Regions from separate parts of the Serratia sp. NPDC087055 genome, predicted to be linked through region 1. Evidence: predicted binding sites of a transcription regulator. Region 1 holds the regulator's gene; the other holds the start of a gene.
What was found. The regulator LexA, encoded in region 1, represses DNA repair genes until DNA is damaged. The targets are predictions, from matches to a motif close to TNCTGTATGTACATACAGNA.
Positions count from the first base shown of each region.

Region 1 (15,620 bases):
GTCGCAACCCAAGGGCTGACGCTGTGGTATTGCGACGGGCCAAACCATATTCGTCGTGCCGCTGCTGCGCATCAGCAGTATCTCCTTAGCCCATTGGCGTTAGAGGTCGTGCCTTTCAGCGTGGAAAAGCTGGTTGAGGTATTGAATGCTCGCCGCGTCACCTTGGCAGATAGCCTGTGGAGTACCGGTGACGCTGACCAACCTCGCGTGGTCAGTCACTGGGGGCAGGGCAACTTGCGCTCCGCCGATGCTTTTTTGACGCTGCTGGCGATGTTGCCCGCGCCTATTTGCCTGTATCAAGGCGAAGAGTTGGGACTGCCGCACGCGGCCGGGCTGCAGGATCCTCTGGGTGCGCAAACGCCGATGCCATGGCATGAAGCGCCCGAACAGGTGACCTCTGGCGAAATCCACTGGTACCAACAGGTGGCGATCGAACACCGCGCGCTGGCCATCAGCCGCCAACAGTATGACAACCAATCCACCTTACGTTACTGCCAGTCCCTGCTGGCATTGCGCCGGTTGCCGGTTATCCAACAGGGTGAACTGAGCATCGTAAGCCAACGTAATGGCGTAGTGCGTTTACTTATTACCCATCAGGATCAATGCCTTGAAGCGCTGATTAACCTGCAGCCTTATACTCAGGCGGCCGCACCGTCTGAGGCGACCTTGCCACTGGCATGGCAGCACGGTGCGCAGCAAGAGGGTCATCAATGGGTTTTGGCGGGTTTTGCGTCCGCCATTTTCACACGAAATGTTAGCTGCGAAAGCAGGGGAGTAACGCATGGCTAGTGTCACATTGCGCAGCGTTTATAAGGCCTTCGGCGAGGCCGTGATTTCCAAAGACGTCAATCTGACCATCAATGACGGCGAATTTGTGGTGTTTGTCGGGCCATCGGGCTGCGGCAAATCGACGCTGCTGCGCATGATCGCGGGGCTGGAGGACATCACCTCCGGTGACCTGATGATCGGCGATAAACGCATGAATGAGGTGCCGCCGTCTGAGCGCGGTATCGGTATGGTCTTCCAGTCCTACGCGCTGTATCCACACCTGTCCGTGGCCGACAACATGTCGTTTGGTCTAAAACTGGCGGGTGCCAAGAAAGCGGAAATCAACCAGCGGGTTAATCAGGTTTCAGAAGTGCTGCAATTGGCCCATTTGCTCGATCGACGGCCTAAAGCGTTGTCCGGTGGGCAACGTCAGCGGGTGGCGATTGGCCGTACGTTAGTGGCGGAACCGGATGTGTTCCTGCTCGACGAACCGCTGTCGAACCTCGACGCCGCACTGCGAGTGCAAATGCGCATTGAGATTTCCCGTCTCCACAAGCGTCTGCAGCGCACCATGATTTACGTCACGCACGATCAGGTCGAAGCGATGACGCTGGCCGACAAAATCGTGGTACTGGACGCCGGGCGTGTCGCCCAGGTCGGCAAGCCGCTGGAGCTGTATCACTACCCGGCAAACCGCTTTGTCGCCGGCTTCATTGGATCGCCGAAAATGAATTTCCTGCCGGTCAAAGTGACCGCTGTGGAACCGCAACAAGTCCAGGTCGAACTGCCTAACCGCCAACTGGTGTGGTTACCCGTAGAAGGTACAGAGGTTCAGGCCGGTTCGAACATGTCATTAGGTATTCGTCCAGAGCATCTGTTGCCTGGCGATGCCTCTGAAGTTCGCCTGACGGGCGACGTACAGGTGGTGGAGCAACTCGGTAACGAGACGCAAATCCACATCCAAATCCCGGCAATTCGTCAAAACCTGGTTTACCGCCAGAACGACGTGGTGCTGGTAGAAGAAGGTGCAACATTCGCTATAGGCCTGCCGCCTCACCGCTGCCATCTGTTCCGTGAAGACGGTACGGCATGTAAACGGCTGCACCAGGAGCCGGGCGTTTAAAGCATCACAGTCTGTATAACAGGAGAATAATGATGACTACCTTGCGCAAGCTTCCTCTGGCACTGGCAATCGCCGCTGGTGTTCTCACAACCCAGGCGATGGCCGTCGATTTTAAAGGTTACGCTCGTTCTGGTATCGGCTGGACCGGTAGCGGTGGTGAGCAGCAATGCTTCAAAGCCACCGGTGCCGACAGTAAATACCGTCTCGGTAACGAATGTGAAACCTACGCCGAATTGAAGCTGGGTCAGGAAGTGTGGAAAGAAGGCGATAAAAGCTTCTATTTCGATACTAATCTGGCCTATTCCGTTTCACAACGGTCTGACTGGGAAGACGTTACACCCGGCTTCCGTGAAGTGAATGTGCAGGGTAAAAACCTGATTGACTGGCTGCCGGGCTCCACCATGTGGGCCGGTAAGCGCTTCTATCAGCGTCATGATGTTCACATGATTGACTTCTACTACTGGGATATCTCTGGCCCGGGTGCCGGTCTGGAAAATATCGATCTGGGCTTCGGTAAGCTGTCTGCGGCCGTTACCCGTAACTCTGAATCCGGTGGTTCTTACGGCTATCTGGATAATGAATGGAAGCAGCGCCCAACGGTCAACGACACCTTTGACGTGCGTTTGGCTGGCCTGGAGCTGAACCCAGGCGGCACCCTGGAGTTGGGTGTGGATTATGGCCGCGCCAACGCGCAGGACAACTTCCGTCTGGCGGACGGCGCCAGCAAAGACGGTTGGATGTTCACCGCTGAACATACCCAAAGCATTCTGAGTGGCTATAACAAGTTTGTGCTGCAATATGCCACCGATTCAATGACCTCACAGAACAATGGCCGTAGCCAAGGCGCCACTATCGACAACAATGGCAAGATGATCCGCGTGCTGGATCACGGTGCTATCGACTTCAACGATAAATGGGCAATGATGTATGTCGCTATGTTCCAGGATATCGATCGCGACAATAACAACGGCACCACGTGGTACACCGTGGGCGTGCGTCCAATGTACAAGTGGACGCCTATCATGAGCACCTTGTTGGAAGCGGGTTACGACAACGTCAAATCCCAGCGTACCGGCGATCGCAACGGCCAATACAAAGTCACCCTGGCGCAACAGTGGCAGGCAGGCAACAGCATCTGGTCACGTCCGGCTATCCGCGTATTTGCTACCTACGCCAAGTGGGATGAGAAATGGGGCTACGCTAACAGCGACTCCGGCGCCGGTTACACCTCAGGCACCGCTTATAACGACACCAGCATGCACACTTTCAGCCGTGGTAATGACGATGAAGTCACCTTCGGCGCTCAGATGGAAATCTGGTGGTAATGTGATAACGGGGAGAGCCACGTGCTCTCCCCAACCTGTATTCGCCGACACTGACTCTCTTGCCTGAGGCACGTCGGATACAATGGGGTATAACAATGAAAAAGAATCTGCTGTCACTCTGCTTGTCACTGGCGCTTACCCTTGGTGCGCCATTGGCGGCCAATGCCGATACGCCGGCCAATGTCTCCGTCGCACCAGCCATTAGCACCAGTACGTTGCAAAGCCTGCCTTGGCAACCGCTGGTACCACCGGTTAGCCAGGATGTGAAACTGGATAATGTCAGCCCGCAAATCAATCAGGGCGATATTCAGGGCGCCATCGCCGCCTATACGCTGCCAGCCGATCGTGGCTCGCTGGAAGTTACGCTGAGCAGCATCAGCAAGAACAACGCAATTTATGCACCAAGCGTACTGGTACTCGATGAGCACCTGCGCCCGGCGGCGTATTACCCGAGCAGCTACTTCCCTTATCAGCCGCCCGGCGCGATGTCGTCGGATCGCCTCGAAGGCACGCTGAAACTGACCCCGGCGCTGGGGCAGAAACAAATCTACCTGCTGGTGTACACCACCCGTCAGGATCTGGCAAAAACCACGCAACTGACCAACCCGGCGAAAGCCTATGCGCAAGGTGTGGGTAATGCAGTGCCGGATATTCCCGATCCTATTGCCAGCCACAGCACCGGCGGCACCATCAAACTGAAGGTCACCGCAGAACAGGGCAGCGGCAATATTATGATCGGCATGCTGCAACCGGCACCGACGGCGACGCCAGTGGTGGTGGGATCTACTGCTGCAGTTGCCGCAGCACCGGCTCCGGCGCCAACCAAGCCGGCGGAACCGATGTTGAATGACACAGAAACCTACTTTAACAATGGCATCAAACAGGCCGTGAAGGCGGGAGACATTGATAAAGCGCTGAAGCTGATGAATGAGGCGGAAAAACTGGGTTCCACCACAGCACGTAAAACGTTTATTAGCAGCGTGAAAGGCAAGGGGTAGTACCCGACGCTGCCGATGCTGGCTCAATGATTGGTGCGCCTCGGCGCACCTTTTTTCATTCGCGGGCCAGCGTTTGGTCGATCAGCGCCAGCAGACGGGAATTATCGACCTGTTGCATCACCCGTACGGGTTTGCCCGTGGGCTGCGGCATGCCGACGGTCAGGCGCAAACTGTCTGGCCGCCAACGTCGCGAACTGCCACGTGTCATGGCGCCTTCCAGCGCGACATCCACAAAATATTCTTCCGTCGTCACCAGTGCCGGCTCCAACAGCCAGGCAATCACCAGCGCATCATGAATCCAGCAGCCCGGTAGATGGCGCGTATGGCGGGAATAGTCGATCCAGGGCTGGGTCGTCGTCCGCAGATAGCGACACAGTGGTGTATCTGGTTGAGTCATGCGCGCCAGATCTGCCTGAGTCAACATCGTCTGTGTCGTGACGTCTAAGGGGGCCAGTGTGATGTTGGCACCGCTCGTCAGTACCTGTCGCGCGGCTTCAGGATCCAATCCAAAATTGGTGTCCTTGATATAGCCTTCCACATTGAAAACCCCGCCCATAATCACGATTTCCTTCACGGCCTGGGCCATTTGAGGATACAGCTGCAAAGCATGCGCGACATTGGTGAGCGGGCCGATCGCTGCCAGGGTGATTTCACCGGGGTTATTGCAGATAAGCTCGCCGATGGCGACGGCGGCATTCGGTGTGGTTGTCGTTGTGGCGCGCGGATAAGGCGTTTCTCGCCACAGATGGGCTAAATCTGGATCGGTAATCGCACGATCCAGATGAGCACGCCAGGGTTCTGGCGGCTCATTCAAGGCACAGGCGGCGCCAGCTACGACGGGGACCTGATAGCCGGTTTGTTGCAACAGATGGTGTGCCACCGCGAAGCCGACGTCGCGTGGCGTGTTGCCCGCCACAATGCTGATCAACTCCAGCGAGAGTCGCGGCGTGGCTGCCAGTGCCAATGCCAGAGCCAGTCCGTCATCCACGTTGGCACCGGGGATGCCGTTGCCGGGATCGCAATCAATAATCAAACGCATAGCAGTTACCTAAATCAATAAACTAGCAGCCGCACGATCGGCGGATATGCAGCTGGAAGGCGAATTCATGCAGCTCCGGTTGTGCGGCCCCGGCAGCCAGCATGGCGATTGCCCGTTTCGCCATGGCATCGATTGGCTGTTCGACCGCGCTGAGGGGCGGAATGCTGAATTCGGATTGCTGGGTGCCGTTAAAGCAGATGATAGCCAGATCGTCCGGCACGCGCAGCTGATGTTCCGCCAACGCCGACAGGCAGCCGAGCGCTTGCTGTTCGTTGGAGGTGAAGATGGCCCGTGGTCGGGGGGCTTGCAGCATTTTCTGGCAGGCCTGATAGCCGCCCTGACGCGTGTAGGGGGTTTCAAAAATCCATTCCTCACACGGGGTAATGCCCGCCTCGGCCAAGGCATCACGCCAGCCGTTTAGGCGATCCTGGGCGTTAAGCATGCTCAATGGGCCAATGAAAATGCCAATTTCCCGGTAGCCGTGTTGTAACAGATGTCGTGTCGCCTGGCAGGCGGCATCGCGCTCATCGACGCGTATGGCGCAAATGCCTGCATGGCTGTCGATAGTGTCAATCATCACACAAGGCGTGCCGGAGGCACGGATCAGATCAAACCATGGGTGGCGATCGACACTGGTGTAGAGCAACCCATCAACCTGACGGCGCAGCAGATGATTAATCAGATCCTGTTCGCGCTGCCGGTCGTCGCCTGCGTCACCCAACAGCAGCACGCGTCCGTGGCTGAATGCCTCGCGTTGCAGCGCCCGTGCCAGCGTGGCGAAAAACGGGTTGGAGATGTCAGGCACCACTAAACCGTAGGTCAGGGTATTACCGGAAGCCAGCGCGCGGGCAATGTCGTTCGGCCGGTAACCGGTTTGTTCGATGGCCGCCAGTACCCGCAAACGGGTGGCTTCCGCTACCGGACGCGGACCGTTGTTGATCACGTAACTGACGACCGCGACCGAGGTGCCCGCAACGCGGGCGACGTCGGCGCGGGTGATACGCCGCGCGGATTGATTATCCAAGTTGGGTTCCTGTGCGCCCTGATTACACTGCGTCCTGCGGCAGGTTAAGATCGCGGCCGCGGGTTTCCGGTGCAAAGAAGGTGGTGATTAAGCCAATGCCCGCCATTACAACAAAATAGCAGGCAACAGGCCACCAGTGACCGAAACCCGCCAGCAGCGCGGTAGCAATCAGCGGTGCGGTGCCGCCGGACAGGATCGAACCCAGTTCCTTGGCGAACGCCATTTTTGAATAGCGGTTTTTGACACCGAACAGTTCCACGCCGTAGGCGGCCTGCACGCCAAAAATACCGAGTGACGCAATACACATACCGACCACAATCACTGAAATCACTATCGCCGGTTCGCGGCTGTCGAGCAACCAAAATGCCGGGAAAGCATAGAGCACCAGCAACAGGCAGAACCAACGGTAGGTGACGCGGCGACCGAAACGGTCAGACAGCCAACCGGCAAGCGGGATAACTAGGAAACCGCACAGTGAAGCAATCATTACCGCCAGTGCCGGCACTGACTTATCCACCATCAGCACCTTGGCGACGTAACCCACGATAAACCCCTGGCACATATAGGACGGGCCGTTTTCGCCAATGCGCAGGCCGAGCATGATCCAGAAGGCTTTGGTGCGTTGCAGGTAGCTGCGGTTATCCGGTGCGACAGGGGTGTTATCCAGCATCCGCTGACGATTTTGCTGCAACTCGCGTTCAAATACGGGGGTTTCACGCACGTGACGGCGCAGGTACAACGCTCCCCCGGCAATCAAGATGCTGGCGAGGAACGGAATGCGCCAGCCCCAGGCGATCAAATCCGCTTTGTCCAGTTGCAACACCAACAGCCACACCAGCGAGGCCAGTAACGTGCCGCTATTGGAGCCGACGGCAATGATTGAAGCGACCAGACCACGGCGCTTGGCCGGTGCGTATTCTGCCAGCATCACCGCGCCACCGGAAAGCTCGGCCCCCGCACCGAAGCCCTGAGCAAAACGCAGGATCACCAGACAAGTGGGTGCCCAGACGCCAATTTGTGCGTAGGAGGGGATCAGCCCGATCAGCGTGGTGGAAACACCCATCAGCGCGACCGTGGTGAGCAACACCACTCGACGGCCTTTGCGATCGCCAATCCAGCCGAACACTAACGCGCCGATAGGCCGGGCGATAAACCCGACGGAATAGGTAGCGAAGCTTGCCAATAATGCGACCATTGGGGTGGCTTCGGGGAAGAACACGTCGCCGAACACCATGCCGGCCGCCAGACCATACAGGGCAAAATCGACATACTCCATGGCGGTGCCGAGCCAACAGGAGAACGTGGCGCGCCAGAATTGACCGCGCCCCTCTTTGGTACCCAAACGTTCGTCGGCCGCCAGCGTCTCACTGGCGGCCTGTGGGGTTGCAAGCGTTGTTTCGCTCATGGCATTGATATCCTCTTTTAGTCTGCGCCACGCCTTGATCGCGTGATCGCGGTAAAGATGGTTTCCCTGGTGTCGGCAAGAAGGTTTGCTGACAAAGTGTTGGACTGATGGCGATTCAACGCTGCGATGCAAGGGTATCTACGCGCGTAGATAAAACAATGCTGCAGAGGTGAAAGTTTGCTGACGATCACAGAATACCCATCGCTCCGGTGAACGAAGGTAAAGAAAACAGATGGCAGAAAGATGACATTGCGGTGCTTTTTCGGTGGTGATTTTGCGGTGTGTTACATCACGAATCAGCCTGCCGCTTTTGGATTTCTGCGTTACAATGGGCATCTGTTAACAGTTTGTATGGCCTGTCGCCGCCGTCACGCGTGGCGTCAGGCATGGAGTAGAACAATGTCTGGCAATAGGGATTCCATCCTGCCGTCGCTAACGTGGTTATCTGCGCAACATCCTCCCGTGCCCGCTGCCGTTAGCGACTGGTTGATGGAGTTAGGGTCCATGACTCGCCGTTTTGAGCGTCACTGTGGGCGTGTGCACGTTGAACCGCAGCGCGAATGTTTTGTCACCCGCGATCAGTTGGGTGACGAGGCTGAACACTTGCCGGACAGCCCGCGCTACTGGCTACGTGAAATCGTGTTACTGGGCGACAACCAACCTTGGTTGCTGGGGCGAACGGTGATCCCGCAGGAAACGCTTACTGGCCCGGACTTGGCGCTGGTGGATTTGGGCACGCTGCCACTGGGGCGTTATCTGTTCAGCAGCAATGAGCTGACTCGCGATTATATTCACATTGGCCGGCAAGAGAACCTGTGGGCGCGTCGTTCCCGCCTGCGGCTGGCGGGCAAACCGCTGTTGCTGACTGAACTATTTTTGCCTGCTTCGCCACTGTATACGGCAGAGAGTACGGACCCAGAATGATGAGGAGAGACAATACCTTGGAGGGAAGCGTGATTCAAAGCAAGTGGCGGGCTTATAGCCATCTGATGCGCATCGATAAACCGATTGGCACTTTGTTGTTGCTGTGGCCGACGCTGTGGGCACTATGGCTGGCGGGGCAGGGTGTGCCATCGCTGTCTATCCTGTTGGTGTTTGTGGTTGGGGTATTCCTGATGCGTGCCGCCGGTTGCGTGGTGAACGACTACGCCGATCGGGCAGTCGATGGCCACGTGAAGCGTACCGCCGGGCGACCGATGCCGAGTGGCAGGGTAAGCGAGAAAGAGGCCAAAGTGCTGTTTGTGGTGCTGGTGCTGATCTCCTTTGGGCTGGTGCTGACGTTGAATGCGATGAGCATCTGGCTGTCGCTGGCGGCGCTCGCGCTGGCATGGGCCTATCCGTTTATGAAACGGGTCACGCATCTGCCGCAGTTTGTGTTGGGTATCGCCTTTGGCTGGGGCATCCCAATGGCCTATGCTGCGGTGAGCGAATCATTGCCGCTGAGCTGTTGGCTATTGCTGTTGGCCAATATTTGCTGGACGGTGGCTTACGATACAATGTATGCCATGGTCGATCGTGACGATGACCTGAAGATTGGCGTGAAATCCACCGCCATTTTGTTTGGTCGCTACGACAAGCTGATCATCGGATTGCTGCAGTTTGCCACCTTGCTACTGCTGGTGTGGGTGGGGTACCTGGCGCAGTTGAGCGGCGCGTTTTATTGGTCGCTGTTGCTGGCGGGTGCCCTATTTATCCATCAGCAAAAGCAGATTGCCGGTCGCGAACGCGAGGCCTGCTTCAAGGCGTTCCTGGATAATAACTACGTCGGGCTGGTACTGTTTATCGGTATCGCGCTGAGTTATTGGCAGGCTTAACGGGCTACTGGTAATAAAAAAGGCACCCTTGGGTGCCTTTTTCGTTTCCGTATCAACGGATTACTCGTCTTTTTCTTCTGCTTCTTCGAGCGCAACCGACGGTGCGTTGGTTTCCGCTGGCATGCTGACACTCTCAATGGTCAATTTGATTTCTGGGGTGATCAAATCGCTCAGCATGCTATACACCTCCATGGTGTGCTCACGTACGGCATCGCCAATATCGTTGATATAGCCTTCTTCGCGCAGCGTTGCGACCAGGGTTGAGAATACCGCTTTGTCGAAGAACTCCGGTGCGTTGATGCCGTGCAGCACTGACAAACGCTGGGCCATAATCCGACTCTCTTTCTCCAGTGCTCCGCGATTAATGCTTGGATTCGCACTGAGGATAGACATGGTGATGGCATAGCGTTGCAGCGTTTCACGGATACCGGCTGCCAGCAATTGCAATGGCCGGATGCGTGCTGGATTCAGTACCAGAGCGTCACCCTTATCGCAGATCAGTTGCTGACGGATCATTTCGTCGATGAGCGGGCGCAGCACTTCCGCCAGTTGTTCTTTGTCGTTGTGCAAGAACAACTCCGCCTTCAGCATGGGGTAAATCAACCCGATCTGGCGCAGCAGTTCGGTGCGAGAAACCCGGCGGTGATGCATCACGATGGTGGCGATCAGTGAAGGCAATACCAGCAGATGATGGATATTATTGCGGTAATAGGTCATCAGCACTGCCTGCTCGCGCGGCAGAATGATGATATCGCCGATATTATCCTTCTCGACCTCAAACTTATTCATGTTCAGCGCGTGATCCAGCAGCTCATCCGGCGTCTGGGTCGGTACGGTGACATCGCTGGCATAAGGCACGTTGCGCATCAGTTGCAGATAGCATTCCAGCTGTTCTAACAGCTGCTCGCGGGTCAGCGAGCGCTGGCGTGAAGCCAGTAGCGCCGTAGAACACAGGTTCATGGCGTTAGCCGCGGCGGCATTGTTGATACGCACCATGATCTTGGCAGCCAGATCGTTGACCGTCGGCGTTAACCAGCTTGGACGCTGGGATTCGATCGGATCAATCGCGTCGCGCCACTGGGGCACATTCTGGTTCAGGTAAGTGGTCAACGGCAGTGGATCACCGAAGTTGACATAACCCTGGCCGAGATTACGCAGCTTGCGCAGACCACGCAGCATCTGCAGCAGGCTCTCTTTTTCTTTGGTCGCGCCACGCAACTCTTTAGCGTAGGTGCCCACCTCCATCACGTGCTCGTAACCGATGTAGATCGGTACCAGTGTGATCGGGCGAGAACCACCACGCAGCATCGCCTGAATGGTCATCGACAGGGTGCCGGTCTTCGGTTCCAGCAGGCGTCCGGTACGAGAACGGCCACCTTCGACAAAATACTCCACGGAGTAACCGCGGCTAAAGAGTTCGCCGAGGTATTCGCGGAACACCGTCGAATACAGCTTGTTGCCTTTGAACGTCCGGCGGATAAAGAAGGCGCCCAGGCGGCGGAAGATGGGGCCAGCCGGCCAGAAGTTAAGGTTAATACCGGCGGCAATGTGCGGCGGCACCAAGCCTTGGTGGTACAGCACATAAGAAAGCAACAGGTAGTCCATATGGCTGCGGTGGCAGGGCACATAGACGATCTCATGACCATCTTGCGCTAACTGGCGCACGCGTTCAGCGTTGGTGACGTTGATGCCTTGATACAGCCGGTTCCAGGTCCAGCTCAACACGCGGTCAGAAAGGCGCACCGTTTCATATGAGAAGTCGGCGGCGATCTCTTCCATCAGTGCAATGGCGTTCTGCTGGGCTTTCTCATGGGAAATTTTCTTGCTGCGTGCTTCGTCTTCGACCGCTTTTTCGATCGCTTTGGACGCCAGCAGTTTGTTGAACAGGTCCTGACGGGCCGGCAGACTTGGGCCAACGGCAGCCAGACGCTGACGCGAGAAGTGCATTCGCGCCACGCGCGCCAGTTTTTGTGCGATGGTTTTGTCCGTGCCGTGTTCAGTCGCCATGCGACGCAGTGAGACGGTGTTGGAGAAACGCACAAAGCTGTCGCGGCCGAGCCACAACACGGCGAAGAACTTCTGTACGCCATTGAGCAGACGTAGATGTGGCGTGCCGTGGCCTTCGCGGCCTGGGGAGCGACCAAACATCACCGAAACAGGCAGCATCTGAATATCGAGATCCGGATTACTGCGGTGCAGATCCAGATAGTCGTGAAACAGTTTTACTGATTCTTCTTTCGGTGTGTAGTAGCGGAACACGCGCGGGCCGTCGTGAATAAACACGTGGCTAGGCAGCACGGTGCCGTCTATCTCCAGCGGATTGAGAGGATCGGGCAGATCCTGCGCCAGGCACTGGGTGCGCAGCGTCAGTAAATCCGCCTTGGAATTATAAGGTAAAACATACAAAATCGGCCGTGAGGGATCCAACCCTAACTCCGTGACCGGATCTGAAGGGATAACCTTACTTCTTACCAACAATTTAAGTGGTAAATTCAATAGTTTATAATAAATTTTACGCCAACCTGACATAACAACGTGAAGCCTCTTGTTAGCAATGCGTCGCAAGCATACCAGAAACCGGGTAGCAGATCTGTGGTGTTGGAAAACCGAGAGCCGGAAGCATTTCCTGGCCTAGACTCTTTAATTATGACTTACCTCTGTGAAAGGCACTAAAAAACATGGCAAACCAAGCAACCGGCCTGACCCGTATTATTAAAGCCGCCGGCTACTCTTATAAAGGCTTTTCCGCTGCCTGGCAGCATGAAGCGGCGTTCCGCCAAGAACTGGTCGCCACCGTGCTGGCTATCATACTGGCGATTTGGCTGGACGTGGGTGCGATAGCGCGCATTTTATTGATCGGATCGGTGCTGCTGGTGATGATCGTCGAGATGCTCAACAGCGCGATAGAAGCGATTGTCGATCGGGTTGGCACTGAACATCATGAGCTTTCGGGCCGGTCCAAGGATATGGGGTCGGCAGCAGTTTCACTGGCGATTATTTTGGCGTTGTTTGTCTGGGGCTCGGTGCTCTGGCAACACTTTGCCTGAATGGGGTGGCCCTGTTGCGACGTGGGTCGCTAATCCCTGATTTTTATTCATTCTTCGGTTCCCAAGCCGCACTTACCTGTATATACTCACAGCAAGACTGTATAAACAAACAGGGGGCGGAATGAAAGCACTAACTACCAGACAGCAAGAGGTCTATGATCTGATTCGCGATCATATTTCGTCCACTGGCATGCCGCCAACGCGCGCCGAAATCGCCATGCGTCTGGGGTTCCGCTCGCCAAATGCTGCAGAAGAACACCTGAAAGCATTGGCGCGTAAAGGCGTCATCGAGATCGTCTCTGGTGCATCGCGCGGCATTCGTTTGCTGATGGAAGATGAAGAAGGTTTACCGTTGATCGGCCGTGTTGCCGCCGGTGAGCCACTGTTGGCGCAGCAGCATATCGAAGGGCACTACAAAGTGGATCCTTCCTTGTTCAAGCCAAGTGCGGATTTCTTGCTGCGGGTCAACGGTATGTCGATGCGTGATATCGGTATTCTCGACGGCGATCTGCTGGCGGTACATAAAACTCAGGACGTGCGTAACGGCCAGGTCGTTGTGGCGCGTATTGAAGACGAGGTTACAGTTAAGCGTCTGAAAAAACACGGAAATGTTGTTGAGTTATTGCCGGAAAACAGCGAGTTCCAACCGATTGTGGTTGATCTGCGCCAGCAGAATTTCACCATTGAAGGCCTGGCGGTCGGTGTGATCCGCAATGGCGACTGGGTTTAATCCTCACGCCTACACATCGTCCTCTGATTTAAGTCGCCCCAGTTCTGGGGCGATGTCATATCTGATTCACTATATACCCTATAGCTTTCAAGTTGCAGCTAGGCGGCCAACTCGCTCATCCCCAGGCGCTTACTCAGGTAAGTAACTGGGGAGAGCGAGTGCAGATAACAACGCTGCAACTTGAAAGATGACGGGTATACACGGGAACATTCCACTATGCGCCTGCTTTCCGCCTTCACCAGCGATACCGATAAAGCCTTGTGGCGCCTCGCGCTACCGATGATCTTTTCCAATATCACCGTGCCACTGCTTGGGTTGGTCGATACCGCAGTGATAGGTCACCTCGACAGCTCTGTTTATTTGGGGGGCGTGGCGGTCGGGGCGATGGCGACCAGCTTCCTGTTTATGTTGTTGCTGTTTTTGCGCATGAGTACCACCGGTTTGACGGCACAGGCGCTGGGCGCACAAAACCCACAGGGATTGGCACGTGCCTTTATGCAGCCGCTGTTGCTGGCAGTATTGGCCGGCGTCGTTATCGTGTTGCTGCGCCATCCGTTGATCGATCTGGCGCTGCAGATTGTTGGCGGTGACGATGCGGTGCTGAAGCAAGCACGATTGTTCCTTGAGATCCGTTGGCTGAGCGCACCGGCAGCGCTGGCAAATATGGTGATCTTGGGTTGGTTGCTTGGCGTGCAATACGTGCGGGCGCCGGTCATTCTGCTGATAGTCGGTAATGTGTTGAATATCGTTCTGGATATCTGGTTGGTCATGGGGCTGGGCTGGAATGTGCAAGGTGCCGCGACGGCGACCGCCGTCTCTGAGTACGCTACGCTGCTGCTGGGTTTATGGCTGTCCTGGCGAGTGATGCGCATACGCGGTATTTCTGTTCCGATGTTGCGCCATGCCTGGCGCGGTAATCTGCGGCGTTTGCTTGCGTTGAACCGCGATATCATGTTGCGTTCATTGTTGCTGCAATTGTGCTTTGCATCCTTGACTATCTTCGGCGCCAGGCTTGGCGGTGACGTAGTGGCAGTAAACGCGGTACTGATGAATTTGCTGACCTTTACCGCCTATGCACTGGATGGTTTTGCCTATGCGGTAGAAGCGCATTCTGGTCATGCTTATGGTGCCAGAGATGACAGTCAATTGCGTAAGGTGTGGCGCGCGGCTTGCCGGCAGGCCTGTTTAGTGGCGCTAGCCTTTGGTGTGGTTTATGCCTTTGCCGGGCAGCAAATCATTGCGGCGTTGACCTCGTTGCCAGAACTGCGTGCGATGGCGAATGACTATTTACCTTGGCAGGTGGTGCTACCGCTGGTTGGGGTGTGGTGCTATTTGCTGGATGGCATGTTCATTGGTGCGACTCGCGGTGCAGAAATGCGTAACAGCATGGCCGTGGCGGCTGCGGGTTACGGTTTGACGCTGCTGACCGTGCCTGTCTTGGGCAATCATGGATTGTGGTTGGCGCTGGCGGTCTTTCTTGCGCTGCGCGGCATCGCGCTTGGGTGGATTTGGCACCGTCACAGGCTGCGTGGCAGCTGGTTTTCAGCAGCACAATGACGATAGCCTTTCTTGCAAATACATAAATTTTAATTATGTGTTTGTTTGTATTTTGTTACATATTCTCGTCGGTTAGCCAAGTCGTGTAGTAAGTTGTTTGTTGGCGTTTTTTTCTTATTTTCAATTTAAAAATGGATTTTAATTCTGGTTTTTATTTGTTTGTCGCTATCTGCATCTATAATTAATCGTGTGGCTGGCAATATAAACGGGGCGCATCCTCAGCCAGCAGTAGTTAAAACTGACTCACCACAGGTTAACGGAGATACTATGAACAAAGATCAAGCCGACGGTAACTGGAAGCAGTTTAAAGGGAAAGTGAAAGAAAAATGGGGCAAGCTGACCGATGACGACCTGACGGTCATCGAAGGGAAACGCGAGCAGCTTGTCGGTAAAATCCAGGAGCGCTACGGCTACCAGAAAGAGGCGGCCGAGAAAGAAGTGAAGTCTTGGGAAGATCATAACAAATATCGCTGGTAGCGCGATGGGCCGCAGCGGATGCGGCCGAAAGTCTGGCGCCTTCCCCTTGGTGCCAGGCCTGCAGACACAAGGAGGTGCCTGCTAACCCTGTCTATTTCTTCTTGATGGCAATGCTATGGTCGTGTTCGCCGCAATCATGTTTGCTGTCGCAAGCTTCTACCTCAACGCAAGCGGCGCACAGGCCGTGTGCTTCCACTACGCTGTGACGCAGGACAAACCCCGACTCTTTGGCCAGTTTTTGCAGCGTATCTTCAACCCCTTCAGTTGTGCGCTCTGTCACCTGACCGCAACGATCACAGATAAACAGCGCGGA
Region 1 is NZ_JBJDOG010000003.1:379,120-394,739, reverse strand. Features, by position in the region: gene ACI2J2_RS18050 (alpha-amylase family glycosyl hydrolase) at 1-789, shown strand, start outside; gene malK (maltose/maltodextrin ABC transporter ATP-binding protein MalK) at 782-1,891, shown strand; gene ACI2J2_RS18040 (maltoporin) at 1,921-3,216, shown strand; gene malM (maltose operon protein MalM) at 3,312-4,214, shown strand; gene ACI2J2_RS18030 (nucleoside hydrolase) at 4,270-5,253, opposite strand; gene ACI2J2_RS18025 (LacI family DNA-binding transcriptional regulator) at 5,276-6,277, opposite strand; gene ACI2J2_RS18020 (MFS transporter) at 6,300-7,682, opposite strand; gene ubiC (chorismate lyase) at 8,082-8,606, shown strand; gene ubiA (4-hydroxybenzoate octaprenyltransferase) at 8,603-9,496, shown strand; gene plsB (glycerol-3-phosphate 1-O-acyltransferase PlsB) at 9,557-12,025, opposite strand; gene ACI2J2_RS18000 (diacylglycerol kinase) at 12,175-12,543, shown strand; gene lexA (transcriptional repressor LexA) at 12,665-13,273, shown strand; gene dinF (MATE family efflux transporter DinF) at 13,490-14,830, shown strand; gene ACI2J2_RS17985 (CsbD family protein) at 15,098-15,307, shown strand; gene zur (zinc uptake transcriptional repressor Zur) at 15,399-15,620, opposite strand, start outside.

Region 2 (15,620 bases), on a different contig from region 1:
ATCCAGAGAGCGGGCTACCGGGCATGGCATGTTATCAAAACGGGTCTTTTGCATGGCACACCTCTCAGTAACTACAATAATTGTAGTCACTATTTGGCCGTTATAAATGTGCGTATATGAAGGCACAACATAATCACGGCGGGAAAATAAACGGCGACCGGGAAGGGCCGCCGTGACTGCGGTTAGAACGCAGCAGTGTCCTTGAACAGGCCCACTTTCAGATCGCTTGCGGTGTAAATGACCTGGCCGTCGACCAGAACTTCACCATCAGCGACACCCATAATCAGTTTACGGATGATCACGCGTTTGAAGTTAATGCGGTAGGTCACTTTCTTCGCGGTTGGCAGCACCTGGCCGGTGAATTTAACTTCACCCACGCCCAGTGCACGGCCTTTACCTTCACCACCCAACCAGCCGAGGTAGAAGCCGACCAATTGCCACATGGCATCCAGACCCAGGCAGCCCGGCATCACCGGATCGCCGATAAAGTGGCAACCAAAGAACCATAGGTCCGGATTGATATCCAGTTCCGCTTCCACATAACCCTTGTTGTGCGTACCACCGTCTTCGGTCATTTTGACCACGCGGTCCATCATCAACATGTTACCTGCCGGCAACGGTGGGCCACCAGCGCCAAACAGCTCGCCACGGCCGGATGCTTCGAGGTCTTCTTTCGTATAGGAGTCGCGTTTTTCTACCATGTTCTCAGTAAACCTTATTTTATTGAAGGGCGCAGATTAGCTTACACGTGTACGCTGAACAAGTCCGATCAGCCGTGGTTGAACCAGTTAAGCCAGCGAAGCGGCCATGGCCAGCGCCGACGCTCCTGCGGATTCACCTGTGCAATCCGTTCCTGAATGGCAGCTAATAGATTCGGCTGCTGTTCATCAGAGTAGGGGTAACCGGTGAGTAATGGCAAGGCCTCCGCGGCGCTATCGACAGCCCACAGATGGAATTGGCCTTCGCGTACCGCATCGACCACATCCTGGCGTAGACACAGATGGCGCACGTTGGTTGCGGGCAGGATTATGCCCTGTTTACCCGTCAAACCACGACGTTGGCAAACTTCAAAAAAGCCTTCGATCTTCTCGTTGACGCCGCCGATGGGCTGTACATTACCGAATTGGTCTACAGAACCGGTAACCGCAATTTGCTGTGTGATCGGCTGCAGTGACAGTGCGCTGATCAGTGCACTCAATTCAGCGAGTGATGCGCTGTCGCCATCGACTTCACCGTAAGATTGCTCAAAGACGATTGACGCGGAGAAGGGCAGAGGTTGGTCTAGTTCAAGTTCTGAAATCAGAAACGCCTGCATAATCATCATGCCTTTGGCATGAAGATTACCGCCAAGCTCAGCCTTACGCTCGACGTCGGTGAATTCGCCATCGCCAAGGTGGACGACACAGCTGATGCGAGAGGGCTCACCGAAACTGCGTGGATGACCTGGATACTCTAATACCGACAGGCCATTGATCTGACCGATGACTTCGCCTTCCGTCTCAATCAGGATTTGGCCCAGCTCAATTTCATCCTGCATGCGTTCGGCAAGGTAGCTTTCACGCCACTCACGCGCATTTAACGCGGCCTCAAACGCTTTGGCGGTGATGCTTTCTTCTTCGGCATACAGTGCCGCTTCAGAAAGCTGCTGGACGAGCCACAGCGGGGATAGTGGCAAGTTACCCTGATCGCCACTGTAACGTACCGCCTGTATCATCAGAGGGTACCAGGCATCGGCTGCCAAAGGCGGTAGTTGCTTTTCATCAATCAGTGCATTGACGTAGCCACACCATTGAACCATGTCATCAACTTCGGTGAGTTGCAGATCTTCTTCGTATTCACCGTAGACTGCCTGTTCGCTCAGTTCCGGCTCAATATCATGGAAATCGGCAAGACCGTGACGATCTCCGACCACGATCAACCGCAACTCCAGCGGCATCACTGGAATAGTGATTGGTAAAGGACGCGTTTCATCTGGGGAAACCCAGTGGAACTGACGTTGGGTGATCATCTGCTTCAAACGCAACCACAGCAGCGGCTGGGCTAGCAGGGCACGTGCCGACAGGATCAGCACACCGCCATTGGCCTGATGCACCAGACCGGGTTGCAGGCTGATTTCGCCATTGTGGATCCTGACGCAGCCAAACAACTGTTCTGGTTCAACCCACTCCTGAAATACGCAGGCGCCCCCGGCGGAAAATGGCTCATCACCGCGGCTGGCAGGTTCTACACTTACCTTGCCACCTTGGATCACATAGTGACTGCCCTTGAACGCCATATTGTTAGGTTGCAGTTGCTCAACCGCATGGGCGATCAGCGCCAAATACTCACGCGTCTCCTGCGCTTTCAACAGCATGAAACGCGGTGGCGATTGTGGATGGCAAAACAGCGTCAGTGCATTTTCCAGACGTGGCTGAATAGAGGCAAAGGACACGGGAGCCAACTGCGCGGCGGTATCAAATATCGCTTGATAAGGCGTAACGTCCGGCAACAGTGATTGCCATTCAAGTCGGTTATTGGTCAAAGTGTTAGATGCAATCGTCAAAAAGGGAAAGGGCGATTATACAAGAATAACGGCAGCTTGATACATGCAGAGTAGAAGTTGGTGTCAGGGAGTTTGACATCACGAGGCGACTGTGCAAAAAACAGTCTAAAAGAGGGCGCAATTGCCAGGGAAATTCGGCGCAAAGCTGTTATGCTTAATAAAGTTACGCGGTCACTGAAGAGTTCACGATGAAATATCAGCAACTGGAAAATCTGGAGAGCGGTTGGAAATGGAAGTACCTGGTGAAAAAGCACCGGGAAGGGGAAGCTATTACCCGTCACATTGAAAACAGCGTTGCTCAGGAAGCCATTGACGAGCTGCTTAAACTGGAAAATGAGCCGGTAAAAGTGCTTACGTGGATTAGCCGCCACATGAATCCGGAATTGGATAACCGGATGAAGCAAACAATCCGCGCACGACGTAAACGTCATTTTAACGCAGAACATCAACACACGCGTAAAAAATCCATCGATCTGGAATTTTTAGTTTGGCAACGTCTTGCCGCACTTGCCCGTCGCAGAGGGGTAACATTGTCAGAGACAGTGGTACAGCTGATTGAAGATGCGGAACGTAAAGAGAAATATGCGAGCCAGATGTCGCTTTTGAAGCAGGATCTAAAAGCTATTCTTGGTAAAGACGACGAATAACTTGATAACCCGCGAGAGCATTGTTATTGCTAATCTCACGTGTTCTGGACGAAAAAAAACCCCGCAATGCGGGGTTTTTTACTAAGAGCGGTAGCTTAGCCTTGTGGCTGAGTTACAACGTCTTTGATACCTTTAACTTCGATCTCTACGCGACGATCTGGTGCCAGGCAATCGATCTGTGCTTTGGTAGCACGGCCAGCTTTGTAGCCACAGGTGTTACCAGTGACGGAATCAGCTTTGCCCATACCACGTGCAGAGATTTTGTCTGAAGGAATACCTTTAGATACCAGGTAATCAACAACGCTTTGTGCACGTTTTTCAGACAGTTTCTGGTTGTATTGCTCTGAACCAACTGCGTCGGTGTAACCCAGAACTACAACAGAGCCATCTTTAGGATCCATAGAGCTCAGCTGAGTGTACAGCTGGTCCAGAGCCTGTTGGCCTTGTGCTTTCAGAGTAGATTTGTTGAAGTTGAACAGCACGTCAGACTTCAGAGTGAAACGCTTGGTTTCAACAACTGGAGCTGGAGCTGGTGCTGGAGCAACTGGAGCAACAACATCATCCTGACCGAAACGGTAAGAAACACCCAGGCTCAGCATGGTGTTGTCTGGACGAGCGCCGACAGTACCTGCATCACCGATGTTGCTAACGAATTGGTAGTCCAGGCGGGTAGCCCAGTTTTTGGTCAGTGCGTATTCAACACCAACAGCTGCCAATGGAGAAACGCCAGTGTCGTGATCGCTCAGACGTTGGCCAGTTGCACCGTAGTTAGCTTTGGAGTCTGCACGCCATACCATGCCGCCCAGACGAGTGTAGATGTCCAGATCGTCCATGATTGGGTAGCTCAGTTTAGCGGCCAGTTGAACGCCCTGCGCTTTGAAAGCACCGTTGTTCACGCTGCCTTTGTAAGGCATACGGCCAAGCCAGTCATAGCCCAGCTCGAAGCCCAGGTATTGGTTCGCCTGGTAACCCAGGAACGCGCCAGCACCCAGTTGATCTTTATGGGTCGGACCATTGCCGATACCATTCTGGTAACCGTTGCCGTAGAAACCAGTGTCATGGTACTGGGACCAGCCCAGTTTAGCACCAGTGTACCAGGTATTATCTTTTGGGGCGGCTTGCGCTACGGTAGCGAAACCAGCCAGTGCCACTGCTAATGCGATAGCTGTCTTTTTCATTTTGCGCCTCGTTATCATCCAAATAGGCAATGAGCTTTAAAGCTGTTTTAAGCCCTTGGTTAAATTCCTTCGCCAAGGTTTGAGCCCTCGTTTGTTACTCGGCCAGTTTATCTGGCGTTATAGAGCAACCTTGGCGATGTAAAGTCTACAACGTGGCGCGAAAGTTACAAGTGTGATGTGATAAAGCTCTAAAAAAAAACGCAGAATTGTACATATTTGCTAACATTAACCGACCAAAAAACGAGCAAATCTACGCTCGTTTTTTGGTGCGGAACCGCAGCCGCACTCGCTTTGTCCCTGATCCCTGAAAGGTTCCCTTAGAGGGTGATGAAAATGATGGGAAAAATCCTAAATTTACTTAATGATACAAAGAAGAGTGAATTTTTAGGGTGGAACAGTGTCCGTGAACCGGGTTTATGTCACGTTGAGGACGCATAATGAACCCATAAGCGTTACCTAATTCTGCCGCACGCCTTAATTTTAGACGATCTTCTTCTGTAAGATCGGGTAGCCATCCAAGTACGACACTATAGTTACCTGTCAGCAACGCCTTTTCCATTGCTTCAACCGTATCTAGCGAACTGATTTGGCTAAGCTGCACCACTTTTTCGACCGGCAGCCCAGACTGCTGTAACCATAATCTGCTCAGCTTTTGTTGCGGAGTCAGCCATAACAGCCAGCGAGATTGCAGACCTAGTTGCTGTAACAGGGGCAATAACAATTGTGCCACAGCGGGCTGATGCTCGTTGTAAACAAGTTCACTGATAAGGCCATTCTTTTTGCCGGCATCTGTGTTTTCTGCAGCATTGTTCACCGCAAAAGAGGTGTGGCTGAAATGGGGTTTGTAGAGTGATTGAGTACGCATAAAGTATCCCGCCCGTAGTGTCACTGTATGTTTATACAGTACATCCTGTTGTGAATAAGATCAACCCAAATATTCGTAGTAGGTCTCATAATTGCGATTGTTTTTTAGACGATGAACTTTAGTGATTGGCATCGCTGCGGATAGTGCGTATTTTTCTAATTACTTGTTCACGTTACCTTTATTTCATTGATGAGGGGAATGATAGGACGGTAACTCACACCAGGAGAACATTATGAAAGGGACATCATCGGGAATGGTCGCACAGGCCAAAGCCTGTTTTTACGCATTAGGGGTTATCACTACACGCTCGCAATTCGGTGGTTACGGGCTACTGGCCGACGGCGTCATGTTCGCCTTGATCGCTGAAGGAGAACTGTACCTTCGGGCGACGGATTCCTTGGAACCCGCCTTTCGTGCACGCGGGATGGTCAATATGGTTTACTCCAAGCGAGGGGTGCCAATTACCATGCGTTATTACTGGGTGGATGAGGTTTTGTGGCGGGATCGCGATGAACTCGTCGGGCTCGCCTGGCAGGCTATTCGCGAAGCTCGCAGAGAGCTCCAAGTCAAAACAGATAACCAGAGTCGGCTTAAAACCTTGCCAAACATCGATATCAATATGGAGCGTTTACTCTGGCGAGCGGGTATTCGTAATGTCTATGACTTGCGGTTGAACGGTGCTAAACGTAGTTATCTTCGCTTATTGCAGCAGCAACATAACCTGGGTCTACGGGTGCTGCTTTCCTTGGGTGGGGCTATTGCCGGTTATCACCATGCGGCTTTACCTTCTGAATTGCGTAGCGAGTTGACCTGTTGGTTTGAGCGAACCGTGTCGTTGCTTCGTCATGGGCATCATCCAGACGTTAGGGGCCTCATAAAAGACCCCGAATAATCATGCCGATTTGCCTATTTGTGCATTAAGCATCGTGAGTTCTGGCAACAGTTCAATTACCAGCCCAATTTGCTGCAATACCAATTGATCTTTGCTTTCCGGTTCTGGTGCCGCGTGTTGGATACGTTCAGCCAGGCTTTCCAAAGCCTGGGTAATGCGCAGATTGTCTTGTTCTTCCAGATGCAGCGCACCATCGACATAACATACTGCGTCGTTCAGCAGATCCAGCGTTGCGGAATTATTCAGTCGTTCACGGTGTGCACCCAGCGCAGAGATATAGCTCAGTAATGTGTGGTTCAAACACAGCAGCCGGAAGGCTGCATCCTGAACCTCTTTATTGGCTTTGGGATCGGCAGACATATTCGAAATCACCGAGGCCAACTCTGCGTCACTGTTGTGCGCATCCCGGCGGGCGATCCGGTATGGAAGGCCGTTATCTTTACCCTGATGGTACTGCACCAAAATTGCGTCCAGATAACGGCAGTTTGCGTTCATTGTTTTACTGACGATTGCCGGTAATTGGCGGAATTTCCAGTCTGGCCAAATGAAACTGACCGCTGCCCAAGCGATAGCACACCCCAAAATGGTGTCGTAAACGCGGGGGGCGGCCACTTCAAAGCCTTCACCCAGCAGGTTAAAGCACAGCAACACCAGTAAGGTAATAAACATGGTGGCATGCGCATACTGCACGGTTCGAAAAGCGAAAAACAGGACGCCGCTAATAACAATCAGCACCATTTGTCCTTCAATCGAAGGCACGAAATAGAGAATTGGCAGGCCGATAAGAATACCGGCTAGCGTGCCGATAATACGCAGAGCAAGCCTGCGACGCGTGGCATTGTAATTGGGTTGGCAGACAAACAGGCTGGTGAGCAGGATCCAATAACCGTGCTGCATACCGGTAAACTGAATAAAGGCGTAACCGATGCACAGCACCACTGACATGCGAATGGCGTGGCGGAACAGGGCCGACTGAGGTGTCAAATGGCGACTAATACGTAAGCGGATATCGCTCCAGCCGGTGAGACGATCATCTGACAAGCTGTTTTCTTCCGCCTGGCCGTTGGCCAGTGCTTGTTCAGACTCGATATTCGCCAACTGCGCGTCAATCGCACGTAAATTTTTCAACAGGTGCGTCAATGCTTTCGTTAACTCACGGTTCTCTGGGGTAACGGTAATCTGCGCTAACGCTTCATCGATACGCCCGAATGCCGGTTCAAAACGTGGGTTATGTTGGTACTTTTGCCGCAGCAAAATCGATTGAGCCAACTGTTGGCATGCGCGTGCCTGCATACTGAGCAAACGCTGAAAACGAAACAGGATATCGCTATGACGGAATTGTCGACTGAGCTCCCGGTACTGAACGTGGGCGGAACTGGCACGCTCATGTATGTCTTGTGCAACAAAATAGTAGTGCAATGTGCGGCGGGTCCCACGCTGGCCGCGGTCGCCTTTTAATCGGGTCAGTAATGAAACCTTGGCCTGGTTAAGCGTCGTCATCAGCGCACTGTTGGCCATGGCAACGTCCATCCACGGCAAGTCTGCATCGTGCTCGACGTCGGGATCAAACAGGTTGGCCTTGGCATCCAGATAATTCGCCAACTGATTATAACAACGCGCCAAATTCTCCTGCAAAGGGCGGATGGGGAATATCAGGTGACCAATCAATGTCAGCAGGTTGTACCAAAGAGCGCCAAGGATCAGCAACGTCGGTTGTTGATACCACGCGTCATACATCGAGGCGCCGAGCATGGTATACACTGCGATCAGTAAAGCTCCAAACGCAATGGTGGCGTAACGTTGCCCCAACGCGCCCAGCAATATAAAGCCGCAGGTTGACGTGGTCAGGCCAAGAGCAAACAACCAGGGATAAGGGAACAGCAGTTCAATGGAGGCGGACGCAACAAAGAAGCAGACCAGCGTGATCACCAGATTACGCAGTCTGCCAGTCAAACGGTCATCCAGATCGGTCAATGCCGCTGCCACGACACCCAGCGTCAGCGGAATGGTGAGCTTGGGGATGGCGAGCCACCAAGGTACGGCGGCTGCGCCGGCCAGCGCGATAAAAATGCGCAGGTCATAAAGCAGGTTGCTGTTGTAGGCATAACGGCGTATTGCTGGTGCAAAAGAAAGCACGAAAAACTCCTCAGACGGAGAAAAAATTAACGCTGTTGATACTGACGCCGTGCATTTTCAGTTCTGGCTTGTTGTGCCATTTCAACTGATACCACGCGACGACCCACTGGCCACAGGGCAATAGCGGCAATTTTGAAATTGGCAATTCCCACCGGAATACCAATAATTGTCACGCACTGCACAATACCTGCGGCGATATGTGACAGGCACAACCACCAGCCGAACAGGATCAGCCAGATAATATTAAGTAGCGAACCGCTGGCGGAAAGTAGCACGTTGCTTTTTTCCGGATACAGTTCATTTACGTGAATGGCTTCGTTGCCGAAAGGCACGAAAGACAGTTTGGTGATTTCCCAGCAGGAACGGGTCAGTGGCAGGGTGATGATCAGCACAACGCTAAATACCGTTGCGACCAGCCAGCCAAGGGTGGTGAAAAAACCGCCCAACACAAAATTAAGAATATTCAGTACAGTACGCATAGTCGTCATTCTGCTCTAATGATGGCCAAACCGCGATGCGGTTGCGCTTGGTATCAAAACGCAAATTCTATTCTACCCTTTTTTTAGCGCTAGAGTGCCACTGCTTATCACAGGTAAACTGGCAGGTATCCGTTATTTAAACTCAACATGGTTATGGCGCGACGATATGGAACTTAAAGCGACATCGCTGGGGAAACACCTGGCTCAGCATCCTTACAATCGTGTGCGGTTGTTGCACGCCGGTGTTGAGGTGAGCGGTGAAAAGCATGAATACCTTATTCCTTTCAATCAATTAATTCAGGTCAGATGCAAACGCGGTATCGTCTGGGGCGAGCTGGAATTTGAGCTGCCAGATGAGAAAGTCGTGCGCTTGCATGGTACTGAATGGCAGGAAACTCAGCGCTTCTATCATTACTTGCAACAGGCCTGGCAGCAGTGGAGCGCGGAGATGAGCGAGGTCAGCGCGGGGGTGTTGCAAGAACAGGTTGAGCATATCCAACGTATCGAGCAACAGGATAAGTGGTTTAAAAAATCCGAACTGGGCAAATTACAGCAACAAATCCGCCAGTCATTTGGCGCCCTGCCAATGCCGGTGGCACGTCTTGAGGCGTTCGACAACTGTCGGGATGATTATCAGCTTTGCCAACAATGGTTGCAGCACGGCTTACGCAGCGTTGCACATCGCAATCAACAGTGGACAGAACGCATGTTGGAGACGCATCACGATTTCTTCCAAAACATCGAAAGTTCACCGCTGAATGATTCGCAGAGCCGCGCCGTGGTCAATGGAGAAGACTCCGTATTGGTACTGGCGGGGGCCGGGAGCGGCAAAACCTCGGTGCTGGTGGCTCGCGCAGGTTGGTTACTGCGCCGTCAGGAGGCTGAGCCCGGGCAGATATTGCTGCTGGCGTTTGGTCGTCAGGCGGCAGAAGAGATGAACGAACGTATTCAGGCGCGTTTGGGTAAGGTGGCTATTCAGGCCAAAACGTTCCATGCCCTGGCGCTGCAGATCATCCAACAGGGTAATCGCAAAGTGCCGGCGATCAGTAAGCTGGAAACCGACAGCAAGGCTCGGCGCGCTTTGCTGATGACGCATTGGCAACAGCAGTGTGCAGAGAAAAAAGCGCAGGCCAAAGGGTGGCGTCAATGGTTAACGGAAGAACTTGAGTGGGAGGTGCCTGAAGGCGACTTTTGGCATGACAAACGCCTGGCTGAACGCCTGGCGGGGCGGCTCGAGCGCTGGTTGGGGCTGATGCGCATGCACGGGGGTAGCCAGGCAGAGATGATAGAGCAGGCAGGTGAAGAGGTCCGTGACCTGTTTTCAAAACGCATCCGGTTGATGGCACCCTTGCTGAAAACCTGGAAGGGGGCGCTAAAAGAGGAAGGTGCGGTCGACTTCTCTGGCCTGATCCATCAGGCGGTCAATGTTTTGGAAAAAGGGCGCTTTGTCAGCCCGTGGAAGCATATCCTGGTGGATGAATTCCAGGATATCTCACCACAACGTGCGCAATTACTGGCTGCACTGCGTAAACAGAATAAACAAACTTGTCTGTTTGCCGTGGGAGATGACTGGCAGGCGATTTACCGCTTCAGCGGTGCCGAACTGACGCTCACCACCGCATTTGCCGAGAACTTTGGCGAAGGTGCCCAGTGCGCACTTGATACCACTTATCGTTTTAATGAACGTATCGGTGAGGTGGCGAATCGCTTTGTGCAGCAGAACCCTCATCAGCTGAAAAAACCGTTGAACAGCCTGAGTAAAGGCAATAAGAAATCGGTGGCCCTTTTACCGCATGAACAGCTTGAGAACTTATTGGATAAGCTGAGTGGTTACGCTAAGCCTGAAGAGCGCATTTTGCTATTAGCCCGTTACCATCATTTGAAACCGCAAGTGTTGTCCAAAGCCGCAACCCGTTGGCCCAAACTGACTATTGAGTTTATGACTATCCATGCCAGTAAAGGACAGCAGGCTGAATATGTAATTATTGCCGGTTTGCACGAGGGCAACGATGGCTTCCCTGCTGTCGCACGTGAGTCCGTTCTGGAAGATGTGTTGTTACCTCAACCGGAAGACTTCCCAGATGCGGAAGAGCGGCGGTTGCTGTATGTGGCGTTGACTCGCGCCAAACACCAAGTGTGGCTGTTGCAGGATCCTGAGCGTCCGTCAGTGTTTGTTGAACAACTGCAAGATCTCGGTGTGCCGTCGCAGAAGAAACCTTAAACCTGAGGCCTGGCGGTGGCCAGGCCTTCATCGTTACTTCAGACGATCCTGCAAATAGCGTTGATAGTCAGGGATCGCGACTTCAACTTCACTTTTGAACAGCGATGAGTCGATGAGGAAGTCGGCTGTAGAGCGGTTGGTCGCGACGGGGATGTTCCAGACGGTGGCCAGGCGCAGCAGCGCTTTCACATCGGGATCATGTGGAACCGCATTCAACGGGTCCCAGAAGAAAATCAGCATATCAATTTTGCCTTCGGCAATCAGCGCACCGACCTGTTGATCACCGCCCATTGGCCCACTCAGCATGCTTTGTACAGGAATACCGCTGGCACGTTGGATCAGGTTGCCCGTGGTGCCGGTGGCATACAGTTGATGCTGTTCCAGCACGGACTTATTGTCTTCAACCCATGCAAGCAGGGCTTGTTTACGGTGATCGTGTGCCACCAGCGCAATATGTTTGCGCGCGGCGATAGTGCGGGTAGTAAATTCCATCTTGGTGTCCTTCGCGAGTCAGGTGATGTGCGACAGATTACTGAAACTGCTTTTCACTGCCTAGCGTTTACACCTGAAAATGCGAAGAAAGCGCGCCTTTAGATAAAAGGCGCCAGAAGCTTAATGCACAGGCTGCTTGTTTGCCCAATGGAGAAAACGCTTCTGCGTCTCTTTGTCTGCTTGTAAGAACCAGTATTGCAGCATCTGCTCAGAAACGTTTTCACCTTTCAGCGTCACCGTCGGGGCGTTTAACGCTGCACTGGCCAGAGGGGAGGTTGGCGCGGTGGCGCGAACCTGTGAAAAGGCCGGCACTGAGGCTGGGCGATTCTGGCTATTGTAATCGGCCATCACTTTTTCCAGGTCGGCACTGAGCGTAGCGCCATCAGGGTGCAGTACGTCGTGCCTCATGGCCAGCGCGTTGCCATTTTTATCAATAACCTGATAGTTAAGTGTTTTATCGAATCTCTGGCCATCCCGAACATTTTCAATACGTGGCAGCTCAATGGCAACGGAACTCACATTCTGCGTATTGAAGGTCGCAATCAGCGGCAGAGAGGTGTAAGCCGTGCGATCGCTCTGCCCTGTACGTACTGACTTAGCCACTTTAAACAGCAACTGATGCTGCCCACCATCCAGTTCTAAACTGTCGGCACCTTTTAACAACGATCCTGTCATTTTCTTGCCGTCGACCACCAACAGGTCGATGTCGGGGGAGAGTTTCAGGGTCGTAGCTACGGCAGGCATGCTAATACTGATGCTGAGCAGCCCCGCAACCATCAGACCAAATTTCATCGTTATCTCCTTATAAGTGGCATCGCTATTAGTGTTGAACAGGCTACAGACTGTGTCAAAGTTTTTCAGCATTACCATTTAATTTACAAATGTACACATTTATATTTATTTTGACATTTATTGGGCGCAGCACATGCTGGCAGTGACAGCATCAGACCGCAAAAATGGCTGAGAGTTTCCATGCGTGTGCGTTTAGCCGATCCCAGATCAATGGGTTACACTCGAGGTAGGAAAATACCCGTGAATAATTGGGAGCGGAGAATGCAAGATCATGACATTGCCGGCCTGCTACAGCAGGTGAAAACCATTGCACTGGTTGGCGCCAGTGATAAACCCAACCGGCCTAGCTTTGGTGTGATGGCCTATCTACTTTCGCAGGGATATCAGGTTATACCGGTCAGCCCAAAGTTGGCGGGGCAAACACTGCTCGGTCAACAGGTCTATGCCACGCTAAATGATGTCCCACAGCCGGTAGATATGGTCGATGTATTCCGAAATTCAGAAGCGGCCTATGAGGTGGCGCAAGACGCCATTGCGATCGGTGCCAAGGCATTGTGGTTGCAAATAGGCGTCATTAATGAGCAGGCTGCTGCATTGGCGGCCGAGGCGGGGCTGAAAGTGGTGATGGATCGTTGCCCTAAAATCGAGATCCCGCGTTTGGGGCTAGAGCGCTAAATAAAATAAAAGGCCTGGCATCGTGCCAGGCCCTTATGGGTGTTTCTCAGGCCTGGCACATCAATTGCGCAGGCGGGGGGCTTGTAACTGGTGACGGATAGATTCCGCCAATTCATCCAGCGATGGCTGTTCAGGATGAGCGTCCTGCGCTTCCCCATCTAACTGTGCTTCCGCCAGATAGGTATGCACGGGTTGGCCTTCTTCGTCTTCCATCACCACGTGGTACCAAGGGGCAAAACGCAGGTCAGTATTCGCTGCTATTTCATCAGCTTTAGGCTGCTCCATAGAGTATTCAGGATCGATATCAATCACGACCCCCAAATACCCCAGCAGCTTATGCCGAACTTGTTGTCCGATACCGAATTTGCTGGCAATCATGATGACCTCCTGAGAAACAGTGCCTTACTCTCTATATGAGGGCAAAACAGCGTATTTCAAGTTACATCACCCGACACGCAAACCCTTTCAAATACAGCCCTTCAGGATAAGTCGCGATAACCGGGTGATCGGCAGCCTGACGATACTGCTCTATAAATTGTACATCACGCCCGGCGTCTACAGCGGCATCGGCCAAAATTTTCTGGAATAGTTCGGTTGGCATCAGACCGGAACACGAGAAGCTGAGCAAAATGCCGCCCGGATTCAGCAACTGCAGTGCCAACATGTTGATATCTTTGTACCCGCGGCATGCACTGGCCAATTGATTCTTGTTTTCGACGAACTTCGGCGGATCCATAATGATCAGATCGAATTTCTCACCCTGGGTACGGTAGGCGCGCAACAGCTGGAAGACGTCATCACGCACAAATTCGGCTTTGCTCAGATCAAGCTGGTTCAGTTCGACGTTCTGTTTGGCAATATCCAGTGCCGCTTGCGATGTGTCGACACTGATCACCTGAGTACAACCGCCCATCAGTGCCGATACGGCGAAGGCGCCGGTATAGGAGAAGCAGTTAAGTACACGTCGGCCGGCAGAATAATTGCGGGCAGCCAGGCGACTGTCACGTTGGTCAAGGTAAAACCCGGTTTTATGGCCTTGCTGGATATCGACCAGCAGTTTCATGCCATGTTCGGTGATTGGCAGCAAATCAGGGGGCAGATCGCCCACAACCAAGCCTTGCGCCAACGGCAAACCTTCTTTTTTACGCACCGCGACATCTGAACGATCGTAGATGGCACACTCCGGGTAGCAGTGTTGCAAAGCGGTAATCAGCGGAGCACGCTGATATTCGGCCCCTGCGGACAGCAATTGCAGTACCAGGAAGTTCTGGAAGCGATCGATAGTGATACCCGGCATGCCGTCGGACTCACCGGCGATCAGGCGATAGCCATCTAGCCCGTCACGTTCTGCAACCCAGTCGCGCCAGCTTTGCGCCTGTTGTAAGCGGCGGATGAAGAATTCAATGTTAATCTCTTCATCATGCTGGAAAGTCCAGACACGGGCGCGGATTTGCGATTCTGGCGAGTAGGCGCCGCGCGCTAACCATTTTCCCTGGGCGTCATGAATATCAATGGTTTCACCGGAAAGGGCTTTACCTTCAATACGTTGAACAGCGCCAGAGAATACCCATGGGTGGCGACGGAGTAAGGACTTTTCACGTCCTTTGGCGAGAAATAGGCGCATTTTTAAGCTTCTTCATAATCAGTGTGTTAAATGTCATGGGCTATTGTCGGTCAAGTTAAGTTAACCATCATATCTGAATATCATCCCATTCACTACTGGGGCTAGTATTTATGATATAAATATGGGGTTGCACTGGCTGGGTAATGGGTCTGATGATATGAAAAACTGGGGGTGATATGGAAAAGTTGAACACATGTAGGACTAGTATATAAACTCATTGGTTGGGCGGGGTGTATGGCTTTAGTTTACCACCGCAACCAGCGGTCTTGAAAGTTCGCTGTTCGAATATATGTATATTTATTGAGAGATTTAACTTGAGGGATGTGATTGTATCGAAATTAAAAAAATGGAGCCACTATTTAAATTATTAAATAGTGGCTTAGATATCACTGATGTATTCTCTTTTCAACCAATCTGTACAATACCAGTCCGAAAGGTACGCATAACAATATTGTAGCCACCCCAACAGTTGCGCAAACAAAAGCGTTTGGTACTTTTTTGACAAAAATACCATAGGTCATGACCACGAAGTTATGTGTAAGATATATTGTATATGAGGCGTCGCCGATTTTTAACAATGAGTCATGCTTGTTTCTTACAGGTAGGATTAACAGCATTATAAAGGTGCTAATTATACAATCTAAATAAACTGGTTTTTCTATGTATATAGCTATTAACACGAAAGTACTTGCCATGAGCCAACAAGAGGCATCACTCATCCCTCCTGTTAAATTTTGAAAGTAACTTTCATTCCTCTCGATTGCAACACCAGCAATAAATAAGAAAATTAGCCATTTAGAGAAGAATAAGTTGGCCTCTATGCTGGGTAGAAGGTTATAGGATGCGGCGATAAATAATGTGGAAAATATCAATGTCAAGTAAATTGATATCTTTTCTTTTTTGACATTAAAAAATATCAAAAAGCAGAAGGTAATATAGAAGAACATTTCATATGATAATGTCCAGCTTTGTGACATCACAGGTGTGTCTATCTTATTTCCTGTGACTCCATAGGGGATTAATAAATATGAAAATATTATTTTTCCAACATCTATATCTTGGGATTTTAGCGCTATA
Region 2 is NZ_JBJDOG010000001.1:1,908,516-1,924,135, reverse strand. Features, by position in the region: gene ACI2J2_RS09245 (helix-turn-helix domain-containing protein) at 1-54, opposite strand, end outside; gene fabA (bifunctional 3-hydroxydecanoyl-ACP dehydratase/trans-2-decenoyl-ACP isomerase) at 183-701, opposite strand; gene ACI2J2_RS09235 (AAA family ATPase) at 770-2,521, opposite strand; gene matP (macrodomain Ter protein MatP) at 2,731-3,189, shown strand; gene ompA (porin OmpA) at 3,285-4,367, opposite strand; gene sulA (SOS-induced cell division inhibitor SulA) at 4,726-5,232, opposite strand; gene ACI2J2_RS09215 (TfoX/Sxy family DNA transformation protein) at 5,465-6,124, shown strand; gene yccS (YccS family putative transporter) at 6,125-8,260, opposite strand; gene ACI2J2_RS09205 (YccF domain-containing protein) at 8,287-8,739, opposite strand; gene helD (DNA helicase IV) at 8,906-10,960, shown strand; gene ACI2J2_RS09195 (methylglyoxal synthase) at 10,994-11,452, opposite strand; gene ACI2J2_RS09190 (DUF2057 family protein) at 11,573-12,244, opposite strand; gene ACI2J2_RS09185 (CoA-binding protein) at 12,506-12,919, shown strand; gene hspQ (heat shock protein HspQ) at 12,980-13,297, opposite strand; gene rlmI (23S rRNA (cytosine(1962)-C(5))-methyltransferase RlmI) at 13,359-14,543, opposite strand; gene ACI2J2_RS09170 (acyltransferase family protein) at 14,930-15,620, opposite strand, start outside.
Region 2: the regulator LexA is predicted to act here: its motif matches at 5,254-5,273, upstream of sulA (SOS-induced cell division inhibitor SulA).